4 regions of the Telluria sp. ZB4P36 genome follow, and region 4 is predicted to be linked to each of the others. Evidence: predicted binding sites of a transcription regulator. Region 4 holds the regulator's gene; each other region holds the start of a gene.
The links. The regulator sigma-54, encoded in region 4, starts transcription at its own class of promoters, with help from an activator protein. The targets are predictions, from matches to a motif close to TGGCANGNAANCTGCTTT.
Positions count from the first base shown of each region.

Region 1 (3,174 bases), on a different contig from region 4:
GCTGCTGGGCATGTACCGCGAAATGTTCCGCCACAGCCAGGAAGCCGGCATCCGCTACTGGTATGCGGCGATGGAACGCTCGCTCGCCCATGCCTTGAAGAAGATGGGATTCCGCTTCATGGCCATCGGCCCGGAAGCGAACTACTACGGGGCGGTCACGCCCTACGTGCTGGACCTGCATGACCTCGGACGCAAGCTGCGTCACAGCAACCCGACACTGGCGGCCTGGTTCAACGAAAAAGCGCCCGTGGTCGAGCATACCCATCCCTCCCGCGTGCACGTGGTGCGCAATCAGGAATTGGGCAGCATGCCCGGGCACGGCGACATCAACTAGCGATATTCACCAGTTTGGTGACGTGGTTGCGGAAGCTGTGGATCACCATGTTGGGCGCCGCCGGCACTTCCATCCCTGCCAGCATGTCATGCATCATCGCCATCGCCAGCGCCGCCACCGAGAAGCTGCCGACCGCGATCTGCGAGGCCGGGCAGGCGGTGCCATCCTCCATGATGGTCAAGGCCTTGGCCACCTCTTCCATCACCTGACGGTCCAGATGGGCGCCGATGCGTCCCATCACGCGGCCGAACACTTCTGTATAGCTCAGCTTGCCTTCCGCAGCCGCCGCTTCCACGTCGCGCTGAAGGATGGCCGGCAGCGAATTGCCCGAACCCGGCGGGAAATACATGACCCCCGCGCCGAAGCCGATGTTCATGGCCGTAAAGATCGGCTTGCCGCGCGCGGCCGCATTGCCGTGCAGGGCCAGCACCGCTTCCAGGTCGACGAAATCGATGGTATCGAAGATCAGGTCGACCTGGCCGACCAGGTCGGCCGCGTTGTGTTTGTCGAGCATGGCCACGTGGGCCTCGACCGTCGCCTCCGGATTGATGCGCAGGATGTGCTTCTTGAGCGCCTCGACCTTGGGCGTGCCGACGTCGTCGAAGTCGAAGAACTGGCGGTTCAGGTTATGGGCGTCGACGGTATCGCCGTCGATGAGCACGAAATGCTGGAAACCGGTGCGCGCCGCGCAGATGACGGGGCCGCTGCCAAGCCCGCAACCGGCAAACAGGACACGAGCGTTGCGGATCTTGTCCTGGGTGCTGGCATGGATATATCCACTGTTTCGCTTGGTAAATTCGTCGTAGTTGAAAGTATTCATCGGTCTCGCATTCGGTTTCACGCAGGACTTCTATCGTAGTGCAATTTTTTACAACGTGCGAGAGTTGTGTTAGCTAGCTCACTGTCGGATTTTCTTACAAGGGATTAAGACTAACGCGCAGATTCCGATTGGAAATTTTACATTTCTTATTAGTATCAATCACTTACAAGACCTTTTTAAATCTGGCACAGATAATGCTTAATACCTGTTGTCGCTGTTGTGTATAACTACCTTGTGAGGATTTGAAATGAACATGAAGAAGATCTCGGGAATCATCGCTGGTGTCGCACTGGCTTGCGGCATGGCTGCCCCAGCTAGCGCGATCACCCTGACCGCTGGCGATATCAAGATTACGTTTAACGCATTTGATGCTGGTACCGTTGGCTACTCCACCGCTACCCCGGGCATCGTTTGCAACACGGTGGCAAGCTGCGATGCTGCGGCAGGCATGCCGTCGCAAGGCGCCGTCGGTAGCGAAGATACTTGGGGCATCTTCTCCGTTGAAAGTATCAGCAACCTGTCGACCGGCCAGCAGATCTTCACCGCAGGTCAGAATGGTGAATACCTGACCGGCGTGTTCGGCGGCCTCAAGGATACCCTGGTCGAAGTTTCCGGTGTCACCATCCCGACCATCTCGACCCTGAGCACCGGCGGCTGGCTGAACATGTACCTGAACAACGCCATGTATAACGGCGCGCTCGGCACCGGTGGCCGTATCGGCCCCGACGGCTACACGGGCATCACCGACATCGGCGGCAAACTGGTGCTGAAGACCGAGTTCGCTCCTAGCGTGGTGTCGACTCCGGCTGGTTACAGCTACGCTTCGAGCTACCGCGTGAATGGCGCTACCGGCGACGGCAGCGGCTTCCTGGACGTCGTCGGCGGCGCGTGGGCTGAATGGTTCAACACCAACAGCATCGCTGACCTGGCCGGCGGCTCGGCGCACGACCTGATTCTGAACACCAGCTTCGACATCCTGAACGGCTACGAAAATGGCTGGAACGTCGACGCCAGCGGCGACGTCGAAGGCAAGCTGAAGGAAGTTCCGGAACCAGGCTCGCTGGCCCTGCTGGGCCTGGGCTTCGCCGGCCTGGCTGGCCTGCGCCGCCGTCGCGCTGCCAAGTAATATTCCTCACCGCCGGGGAAACCCGGCGGCACCAGGAAAACGGAAAGGCCGGATCTTACGATCCGGCCTTTTCCTTTGCTAGGGCGCCACTTCTTCCTGGCGCGGCGAGATGAAGGCCTTGTGGAACAGGTGACGCGCCAGCATCAGCGGCGGCATGCGCAGCCAGTTGGCGCGCAAGTAGAGCGCGCCGCGGGCCGCTGGCGTTAAGCCGTCGGCGCAATCCGGATGTGGCGGTATGAGGGTACGCAGGAACAATGCGTCCATCAAGGCCAGCAGGAGCGCGGGAGGCCGGCCAGCGGTTGCGGCCGCGACCAGCACCGCCGGCGGGACTGCGGTCCCGAGCAGGCGGGTGCAATAGCGCAACGCATAGAACAGCGGCCGTGCCAGCTGCAGCTGCACGGCGCGCGCCGCCAGTCCGTCCCAGAATCCGGACGCGGCGCCGAAATGCTGCAGCAGTCGGTGCAGGTCGAGCAGGCCGCGCAGGCCGTGGTCCATCTCGCCTTCGGAGAACAGGTGTACCGCACTGTGCAGCACCAGGTCGTGCGGCGCTAGCATCCATATCCCTTCACTCCCGGGGATTGGCTGCGCCGCAGCGCGCAGCAGCGCCGGATCCGGCCGCGCGGCCGCCGTTTCCGGCAGGATTGCATGGTGCACGTCGATCGTGCTGCCACGCTTGACATGCTCCATCGGCGGCAATTCATGCATCCATTCGCGGTAATAACGCTGGTCGTAGGCATCCTGCTTCGCGCCGGCCCAGCCGTGCAGCATCAGCGCCGCCTCGACTTCGCCGATGCGCTCCTTCGGCACCAGGATGTCGACGTCGGAAAAGATGCGGCCGGCGGCTGGCGGCAAGCCGGCCATCGCATAAGCTGCGCCCTTGAGCAGGATCAGCGG
Region 1 covers NZ_JCASIE010000009.1:129,493-132,666, reverse strand. The annotation lists gene AC56LK_RS14025 (PEP-CTERM/exosortase system-associated acyltransferase) at 1-334, shown strand, start outside; gene AC56LK_RS14020 (HesA/MoeB/ThiF family protein) at 327-1,154, opposite strand; gene AC56LK_RS14015 (PEP-CTERM sorting domain-containing protein) at 1,402-2,280, shown strand; gene AC56LK_RS14010 (nucleotidyltransferase domain-containing protein) at 2,359-3,174, opposite strand, start outside.
Region 1: the regulator sigma-54 is predicted to act here: its motif matches at 1,338-1,355, upstream of AC56LK_RS14015 (PEP-CTERM sorting domain-containing protein).

Region 2 (3,174 bases), on a different contig from region 4:
GCTACGAGGTGATCGGCCTGTTCATGAAGAACTGGGAAGACGACGACGACTCGGAATACTGCTCGACGCGCCAGGACTGGATCGATGCGGCCAGCGTGGCCGACGTGGTCGGCGTCGACATCGAGGCGGTCAACTTCGCCGCCGAATACAAGGACCGCGTGTTCGCGGAATTCCTGCGCGAGTACCAGGCCGGCCGCACGCCGAACCCGGACGTGCTGTGCAATGCCGAGATCAAGTTCAAGGCTTTCCTCGACCATGCAATGAAGCTGGGCGCCGACCTGATCGCGACCGGCCACTATGCGCGCGTGCGCGAGAACGCGGGCCGCTTCGAACTGCTGAAAGCCTTCGATCACACCAAGGACCAGAGTTACTTCCTGCACCGCCTTAACCAGGCCCAGCTCTCGAAGTCGCTGTTCCCGCTGGGCGAGATCCCGAAGACCGAGGTGCGCAAGATCGCCGAGCGCCTGGGCCTGCCCAACGCGCAAAAGAAGGACTCGACCGGCATCTGCTTCATCGGCGAGCGCCCCTTCCGCGAATTCCTGAACCGCTACCTGTCGCACAAACCGGGCCCGATGAAGCTCGACACCGGCGAGACCGTGGGCGAGCACATCGGCCTGTCCTTCTACACGCTGGGCCAGCGCAAGGGCATCGGGATCGGCGGCCTGAAGTCGCGCAAGAACGTGGACGGCACCAGCGAGCCGTGGTTCGTGGCGCGCAAGGACGTCGCCACCAACACGCTCTACATCGTGCAGGGCCACGAGCATCCGTGGCTGCTGTCGCCGAACCTGGAAGCCGGCCAGGCCAACTGGGTGGCGGGCGAGCCGCCGGCAGCCGAGGGCGAAGGCCGCCTGCTGTCGGCCAAGACCCGCTACCGCCAGGCCGACGTGGCCTGCACCGTGCGTGCCGACGGGATGGCGCGTTTCGCGCTCGATTTCGGGGAGCCGCAGTGGGCGGTGACGCCGGGGCAGTCGGCCGTGCTGTACGACGGCGACGTGTGCCTGGGTGGTGGCATCATCGATGGCAAATCGGCGGCCTGAGGCCGCCGATCGCAAGGGGCATGCGGGCGCATGCCCGCACTTTCTTCAGGCCTGAACGCGGGCCTTGCGGCGGCTCGCGGCGCCGGCACCCAGCAGGCCCAGGCCGATCAGCGCCAGCGACGCTGGTTCAGGCACGTTCGACGGCGGCAGCGTATCTTCCGGAATTAGCGCGTAGTGGACCGTGCCGCCCATGTAGAGCGCATCGCCGAAACCGCTACCCCAGAACTGCACCTTGGTGAACCCGCCGGCATCGTCGAAGGCGCCGACGAACACCTGGTTGCGGCCGTTGAACATGACGTCGCCGGCCTGGGTCGATTGACCCACCTTGATGGCCGCGCCGCCGTCGAAGGAGATGTAGAGGGCCGACGGATGGCAGCAGGTGCCCCAGTCACCCACCTCGAAGCCGACCGCATTCACGGCCGCGTCGAAGGTCAGCGTCACGCCGCTGCCCTTGCCGCCATCGTTGTTATTGACCGCGTTCATACTGATCACCTTGCCCGGGATCGTCCCATAGTTGCTGACGTTCATCACAGCGCCGCTGGTACGCGAAACGCTGTAATCGCCGCGGTCGATACTCGTTTGATTGGTCGCCAGGGTGCTCCACAGATCATGCTTGGCCGTGCCGCCGGCAGCATCCACGGTGCTGTTGAAGTTGTTCAGGCCGTTGGAAGGCGAGCCGAAAACGGCAACCTGGGTGGCATGTGCCGATGCGGCGCCGGCGAGCAGCGCGATTGGCAAGGCGAACTTGCTGAAGAAGTTTTTCATTTTTATCCCTAGAAAAGAAGTTTGCCAAACTAGCAAGCAACTTTTGTGCCAGGAAATAATTTCCTTTTTTCATCAATTACTTAAGTATCGATCGAAAAAACCTGGGTACCGGATGTAAAGAAAATCGACAGGATGCACGGCCGTTTGGCCACGCCGATGCCATCGTCGGCCGGCATTTATCGGAAGTGACGATAATAGGGACAGCTCCGCTCTAAGTGATGCTCATAGTCAATTTTTCGTACAGTCTTCACGCAGTTCCGTCAAATATTTCGGAATTCGGGTAGAATGGATAGATCGACTACAAATCACCGGGAACATGAGCGAGGACGATCCGATCCTGACGACGCGGGAAGCAGCGGACATGCTGGGCGTTGCCGTCAGCACAGCGCAGCTCTGGATGGAGAGCGGAGCACTGCGCGCCTGGAAGACGCCCGGCGGGCACCGGCGCGTGCGCGTGAGCGCGGTGCGCCAGCTGCAGGCAAGGCAGGCCCCGGGCGTGGCCCCGGCAGACGTGGCGCCCGCCCCTGTCGCGCAGGCATTCGACCTGCTGTCTACCCACCCACTGCTCGACACGCCGGCCGAGGAAGTCTTCGACCGCCTGGCGCGGCTGGCCGCGCAGGTGACGGACTGCCCGATGGCGCTGGTCACGGTGCTGGCGGGAGGGCGCCAGTGGTTCAAGGCGCGCGTCGGCCTCGAGCTGCGGGAGACGCCGCGCGAGTGGGCGTTCTGCAACCAGGCGCTGGCCACCGGACTAGCCTTCGTGGTGGGCGACGCCGCCAACGATGCACGTTTCGCCGCCAACCCGCTGGTGACGCGGGCGCCGCACGTACGCTTCTATGCCGGGGTGCCGCTGGAAGACGCGCAGGGCCGCCGCTTCGGCACCCTGTGCGTGCTGGACCGCGAGCCGCGCCGCCTGCGCGAGCGCGAACTGCGCGCCCTGCACGAGCTGGCGGCGATCGCGTCGGACGAACTCAAGCGGCGCGGCTGAGCACCGGCCGCGCTATTCCGCGCTGCCCGCGCCTCCCTGCTGCTTGCGGACGACCGCGATCACGGTATTGCGGATGGTCTTGAGTACGGCGTCGGCCTTGAAGGGCTTGACGATGAAGCCGTGCACGCCGCGCCCGAGCGCGTCCTGGATGGCGGCGGCATCGAGCGTGCCCGACACCATGAAGATCATCGCCTTCGGCAGCTGGACGCGCAGTTCCTCGACGATGCGGCTGCCGTCCTCGACCTGCTCGCGCGCAATGCAGACGATCTGCGGACGGTGCTTCATCGCCAGCCCGTAGCCGAGCGTGCCGGTGTGGGTCTGCGCGACGACGTCGTAGCCGCCGTCGAGCAGCACGGTGTTGAGCAGGCCGCGCGCGATGGCGCT
Region 2 covers NZ_JCASIE010000011.1:42,808-45,981, reverse strand. The annotation lists gene mnmA (tRNA 2-thiouridine(34) synthase MnmA) at 1-1,037, shown strand, start outside; gene AC56LK_RS15085 (PEP-CTERM sorting domain-containing protein) at 1,083-1,802, opposite strand; gene AC56LK_RS15080 (GAF domain-containing protein) at 2,119-2,790, shown strand; gene AC56LK_RS15075 (response regulator) at 2,803-3,174, opposite strand, start outside.
Region 2: the regulator sigma-54 is predicted to act here: its motif matches at 1,836-1,853, upstream of AC56LK_RS15085 (PEP-CTERM sorting domain-containing protein).

Region 3 (3,174 bases), on a different contig from region 4:
TGTATGGCCACGTGATGAAACCCTGGAATGCCGAACCGGGCAAGAAGTACCCGGTCGCCTTCCTGGTGCACGGCGGCCCGCAGGGCAGCTTCGGCAACGGCTGGAGCTACCGCTGGAATCCGCAGGTGTACGCCGGCGCCGGCTATGCCACCGTGTTCATCGACTTCCACGGTTCGACCGGCTACGGCCAGAAGTTCACCGATTCGATCAGCGGCGACTGGGGCGGCAAGCCGCTCGAGGACCTGCGCAAGGGCCTGGACGCGGCGGTGAAGAAGTTCCCCTGGCTCGACCGCGAACGCAGCTGTGCCCTGGGCGCGTCCTACGGCGGCTACATGATGAACTGGATCGCGGGGAACTGGAACGACGGCTTCCGCTGCCTGGTCAACCACGACGGCATCTTCGACAGCCGCGGCATGGCCTACTCGACCGAGGAGCAGTGGTTCACGGACTGGGAAAACGGCGGCGCCTACTTTGCGGTGCCGAACAATCACGAGCGCTTCAATCCGGTCCACCACGTGAACAAGTGGAAGACGCCGATGCTGGTGATCCAGGGCGACCTCGATTTCCGGATCCCGACGGCGCAGGCGCTGTCGACCTTCACCGCGCTGCAGCGCAAGGGCATCGACAGCCAGTTGCTGGTGTTCCCGGACGAGAACCATTGGGTGCTCAAGCCGGCCAACTCGGTGCAGTGGCACCATACGGTGATGAAGTGGCTGGACAAGCACATCAAGCCCTAAGGCCAAAGTCCGCCTTATAAAGTGAAACACCCGGCAAGCTTGCGGCTTGCCGGGTGTTGTTGGCGGTCTCAGGAACTAGCGTTCCTAGCCCATCTTGACATACTGATTACGGCTTGCAGACACCGGCTGCCAGGCAGCTGCCGCTCTGGGTCCAGGTGATCGCGGTATCGCCAGCGGTATAGGTCGGCGTGCGGATGTAGGTGTAGCCGCCAGCAGCAGTGTTCGCGGTTGCGGTCACGGCTGCAGTGGTAGCAGTCACGGCCAGTGCAGTTGCAGCTTCTTTCGAGTTCTTGATGGTGATGCCCAGCTTGGTTGCGGTATCGCACAGAGTGACGTCACCGCCGTTTTCGTTCAGGCAGGTCGAAATTGCCAGTTCAATTGCCGCTGCCGACGAAACGATGTCCTGGAACTTGGCCTTCTTGACATAGTTCTGGTAGGCCGGGATAGCGACGGCTGCCAGGATACCGATGATTGCAACGACGATCATCAGTTCGATCAGGGTGAAGCCGCCTTCGGCTTTTTTGGTTTGCATTTGTTTGAAGTTCATGTCATCTCTCCAGGTGGTGTGTCAGGTGATTGGGTTACTGCTTGTTGCCACGCTTTCTTATATGCAAGCCGTGTGCCAGCCCGAAAAATGCTGATTTTATTAGTGTGGAGATAACAAAACACCGTGCCAGGACAAGTTTTGGCTTGATCGGTGACAAAATTTGTCACTTGAGCTCAGCAATTTTTGTCAGGTGGATAGTTTACGTAACGCAATTTGTCATGCCTGGAGAGTAAAGGCACAAAAAAAACGGGGAGCCTGGCGGCTCCCCGTTTTCATCGGCCATTAAACATTCAGATTACAGCATCGCCTTCAGCAGGCGAGCCATTTCCGACGGGTTCTTGGTGACGGTAATGCCGCAGGCTTCCATGATTTCCAGCTTGGCTTGCGCGGTGTCGGCGCCGCCCGAGATCAGCGCGCCGGCGTGGCCCATGCGCTTGCCCGGAGGCGCGGTGACGCCGGCGATGAAGCCGACGACCGGCTTCTTCATGTTGTCCTTGATCCACTGAGCAGCATTCGCCTCGTCCGGGCCGCCGATCTCGCCGATCATGATGACTGCGTCGGTGTCAGGATCGTCGTTGAACATGCGCATCACGTCGATGTGCTTCAGACCGTTGATCGGGTCGCCGCCGATGCCGACTGCCGACGACTGGCCCAGACCCAGGGCGGTCAGCTGGCCGACTGCTTCATAGGTCAGGGTGCCCGAGCGCGAAACGACGCCGATACGGCCCTTGCGGTGGATGTGACCCGGCATGATGCCGATCTTGATCTCGTCCGGGGTGATCAGGCCTGGGCAGTTCGGGCCCAGCAGCAGGGTCTTCGAACCGGCCTTGGCCATGCGGTCCTTGACTTCCATCATGTCACGGACAGGGATGCCTTCGGTGATGCAGATTGCCAGGTCGAGCTCGGCTTCGACGGCTTCCCAGATCGCAGCGGCAGCACCTGCCGGCGGAACGTAGATCACCGACACGGTGGCGCCGGTTTCCGACTTGGCTTCCTTGACCGATGCGTAGATCGGGATGCCTTCGAAATCTTCGCCGGCTTTCTTCGGGTTCACGCCTGCCACGAAGGCTTCACGGCCGTTCGCGTAGTCGCGGCACATGCGGGTGTGGAACTGGCCGGTCTTGCCGGTGATACCTTGGGTGATGACTTTGGTGTCTTTGTTAATCAGAATCGACATTTTTATTTCCTTCGCGAATTAGGCTTGGCCAGCAGCAGCGGCGACGACCTGCTTCGCTGCGTCTTCCATGGTGTCTGCGGCGATGATCGGCAGGCCGGAGTCAGCCAGCATCTTCTTGCCCAGGTCTTCATTGGTGCCCTTCATGCGGACGACCAGCGGCACTTGCAGCGACACAGCTTTCGATGCGGTGATGACGCCTTCGGCGATCACGTCGCAGCGCATGATGCCGCCGAAGATGTTGACCAGGATTGCTTTCAGGCCTGGGTTCTTCAGCATGATCTTGAATGCTTCGGTGACCTTCTCTGCGGTCGCGCCGCCGCCGACGTCCAGGAAGTTGGCCGGCTCGCCGCCGAACAGCTTGATGGTGTCCATGGTGGCCATGGCCAGGCCGGCGCCGTTCACCAGGCAGCCGATGTTACCGTCGAGCGAGATGTAAGCCAGGTCGAACTTCGATGCTTCGACTTCGGCCGGATCTTCTTCGTCCAGGTCGCGGTAGGCGACGATTTCCGGATGACGGAACAGGGCGTTCGCGTCGAAGTTGAACTTGGCGTCCAGGGCGATGACCTTGCCCGAACCGGTCAGGATCAGCGGGTTGATTTCGGCCAGCGATGCGTCGGTTTCCCAGTAAGCCTTGTACAGGCCTTGCAGGTTGGCGCGTGCATCGGCGATCGAGCCTTCCGGCACGCCGATCTTGCGGGCGACGTCGTCAGCCT
Region 3 covers NZ_JCASIE010000004.1:350,481-353,654, forward strand. The annotation lists gene AC56LK_RS09190 (S9 family peptidase) at 1-737, shown strand, start outside; gene AC56LK_RS09195 (pilin) at 844-1,284, opposite strand; gene sucD (succinate--CoA ligase subunit alpha) at 1,580-2,461, opposite strand; gene sucC (ADP-forming succinate--CoA ligase subunit beta) at 2,480-3,174, opposite strand, start outside.
Region 3: the regulator sigma-54 is predicted to act here: its motif matches at 1,345-1,362, upstream of AC56LK_RS09195 (pilin).

Region 4 (3,174 bases):
TGCTGGAATTGCAGCGCATGGACGGCAAGCCGCTCAGCAAGGACCAGATCAACGAGCGCCTCGACACCCTGCTGGCCGAGCTGCAGATCGAGAAGCTGCGCGAGAACCCGGCGCTGTCGCTGTCGGGCGGCGAGCGGCGCCGCGTCGAGATCGCGCGCGCGCTCGCCACCAACCCGCGCTTCGTGCTGCTGGACGAGCCCTTCGCCGGCGTCGACCCGATCGCGGTGATCGAGATCCAGCGCATCGTGCGCTTCCTGAAAGAGCGCAACATCGGCGTCCTGATCACCGACCACAATGTGCGCGAGACGCTCGGCATCTGCGACCGCGCCTACATCATCAACCAGGGCGCGGTGCTGGCCTCGGGCCGGCCTGACGACATCATCGCCAACGAAAACGTGCGGCGCGTCTACCTCGGCGAACACTTCAGGATGTAATGAAACAATCCCTGCAGCTCCGCACCTCGCAGCACCTGGCGCTCACGCCGCAGCTGCAGCAGTCGATCCGGCTGCTGCAGTTGTCCACGCTCGAACTGCACCAGGAGATCGAGCAGATCCTGCACGACAACCCGCTGCTCGAGCGGCTCGACGATCCGCTCGACCGCTCGGTGCGCCTGCTGGCCGACGGCGCCATCAACAGTGCACCCGCAAACGGCGATGCGCCGGCGCCGCAGCCGGCGGCCGAAGAAGGCGCCAAGGCGGAAGGCGAGGGCTTCGATGAGGGTGGCGGCGGCGAGGGCGAGCGCGGCGAGGCCGACAGCGACTGGGGCGGCGAAGGCGGCGGCGCCCGCAGCGGCGACGACGAGGATGGCCGCCCGCAGCTGGAAGCCGACAGCATCACCCTGCGCGAACACCTGGCGGAACAGATCCGCATGAGCGCCTGCAGCCAGCGCGACCGCGCGCTGGCCGAGCTGGTGATCGACGCGCTCGACGACAACGGTTACCTGGAAGAGCCGCTCGACGAGATCCATGCGCGCCTGCCGGAAGAACTCGAGATCGAGATGGACGAGCTGCGCTGCGCGCTGGCGCTGGTGCAGAGCCTCGATCCGGTCGGCGTCGGCGCGCGCAGCGCGGCCGAGTGCCTGGCGCTGCAGATCCGCCGCATGCCGGGCGTGCCGCTGGTGACGCGGCGCCTGGCCCTGAAGATCGTCGAGGGCTACCTGACCTGGTTCGCGCAGCGCGAGTACACCAAGCTGAAGAATGCGCTCGACTGCGACGACGAAGACTTGCGCGAGGTGCAGGCCGTGGTCCGCCAGTGCAATCCGCACCCCGGTGCGGCCTTCGGCGCGGGCGTGTCCGACTACGTGGTGCCGGACGTGATCGTGCGGCGCGCCAAGAGCGGCTGGGCGGTGTCGCTGAATCCGGACGTGATGCCGAAGCTGCGCGTGAACTCCCTGTACGCCAACCTGCTCAAGCAGGGAAAGAGCGAAAGCCAGATGGGCGCGCAGCTGCAGGAAGCCAAGTGGCTCATCAAGAATATGCGCCAGCGCTTCGACACGATCCTGCGTGTCGCCGAGGCAATTGTCGAGCGCCAGCGCAACTTTTTCAGCCACGGCGCGGTTGCCATGCGCCCTCTTGTTTTGCGTGAGATAGCTGATACACTAGGCCTACACGAGAGCACGATCTCGCGTGTGACTACTCAGAAATACATGCTGACCCCGCACGGCATGTTTGAGCTGAAGTACTTCTTCGGAAGCCACGTCGCCACCGAAGCGGGGGGAGAAGCCTCCTCGACGGCGATCCGCGCACTCATTGCGCAATTGACAGGAGCAGAAGACCCTAGGAACCCATTATCCGACAGCAAGATCGCGGAGATGCTCGGGGAACAAGGTATGGTCATTGCACGCAGGACGGTCGCCAAGTACCGTGAAGCGCTCAAGATTCCGCCCGTCAGCCTCCGCAAATCCCTGTAAAGCTACTGCCCATTCTCACCTTGTGGCACGGGCAGGGCACCTTCCCTAAGGAGTGTGTATGAACCTCACAATCAGCGGCCACCATCTCGAAGTCACCCCCGCCATCCGTGAATACGTTCAGAATAAGCTCGAGCGCATCACCCGCCATTTCGACCACGTGATCGACACCCACGTGTTCCTTGCCATCGATAACCTCACCGAAAAAGAAAAGCGGCAAAAAGCCGAGATCAACCTACAGGTATCTGGCAAAATTTTGCATGTGGCAAGCGCGGCGCAGGATCTGTACGCAGCGATCGACACGCTGATGGACAGGCTGGACAGGCAGGTTCTGAAACACAAATCCATGCTGCAAGACCATAACCACGTGGCGCACAAGCGCCTTCCGGACAACGGAGAAGCCGCCGCCGCGTAAATAACGGGCGACCGCATACCAGCAAGGGCGTCTGAGGGGACGCCCTTTTTGCGTTTACTGCGCTTGTTACTTTTCCGCGCTTCCAGTTTTACGCAGGTGTTCTGTAGAATGCATGTCTTTTCGACCACAGAATACCATCATGACCGATTACGTCCTGACCCGCGTCGCCAACCGCACCGGCGTCATCACGCTCGACCGGCCAAAAGCCCTGAACTCCCTTTCGCTCGACATGGTGCGCGCCCTGACCGCCATTTTGCTGCAGTGGAAGGATGACGCGGACATCGAGGCGGTGGTGATCACCAGCAGCAGCGAGAAGGCCTTGTGCGCCGGCGGCGACATCCGCTTCTTCCACGAGATGGGCCAGGTCGGCCCGACGGGCGGCAGCGCCCTGCTGGAAGATTTCTTCACCGAAGAATACGCGCTCAACCACCTGATCCATTTCTACCCGAAACCCTACATCGCCGTGATGGACGGCGTGGTGATGGGCGGCGGCATGGGCATCGCCCAGGGCGGCCCGGACTGCGGCCTGCGCATCGTGACCGACCGCACCAGAATGGCCATGCCCGAGGTGAACATCGGCCTGTTCCCGGACGTTGGCGGCAGCCACTTCCTGTCGCATGCGCCGGGCCAGCTGGGCCAGTACCTGGGCCTGACCGGCCTGACGATCGGCGCCGCCGACGCGCTCTACGTGGGGCTGGCCGACGTGTTCGTGCCGGGCGCCGAGCTGGCCGGGCTGATGGCGCTGGTGGAGTCGACCCCGGGCGCGCAGCTGCCGGCGGCGATCCGCAGCTTCGCGTCGCAGTTTGCCGCGCAAGTAGGTGCGAGCGAGCTGCAGGCCCAGCGCGCCGTCATC
Region 4 covers NZ_JCASIE010000023.1:58,291-61,464, forward strand. The annotation lists gene lptB (LPS export ABC transporter ATP-binding protein) at 1-434, shown strand, start outside; gene AC56LK_RS22140 (RNA polymerase factor sigma-54) at 434-1,909, shown strand; gene hpf (ribosome hibernation-promoting factor, HPF/YfiA family) at 1,968-2,321, shown strand; gene AC56LK_RS22150 (enoyl-CoA hydratase/isomerase family protein) at 2,461-3,174, shown strand, end outside.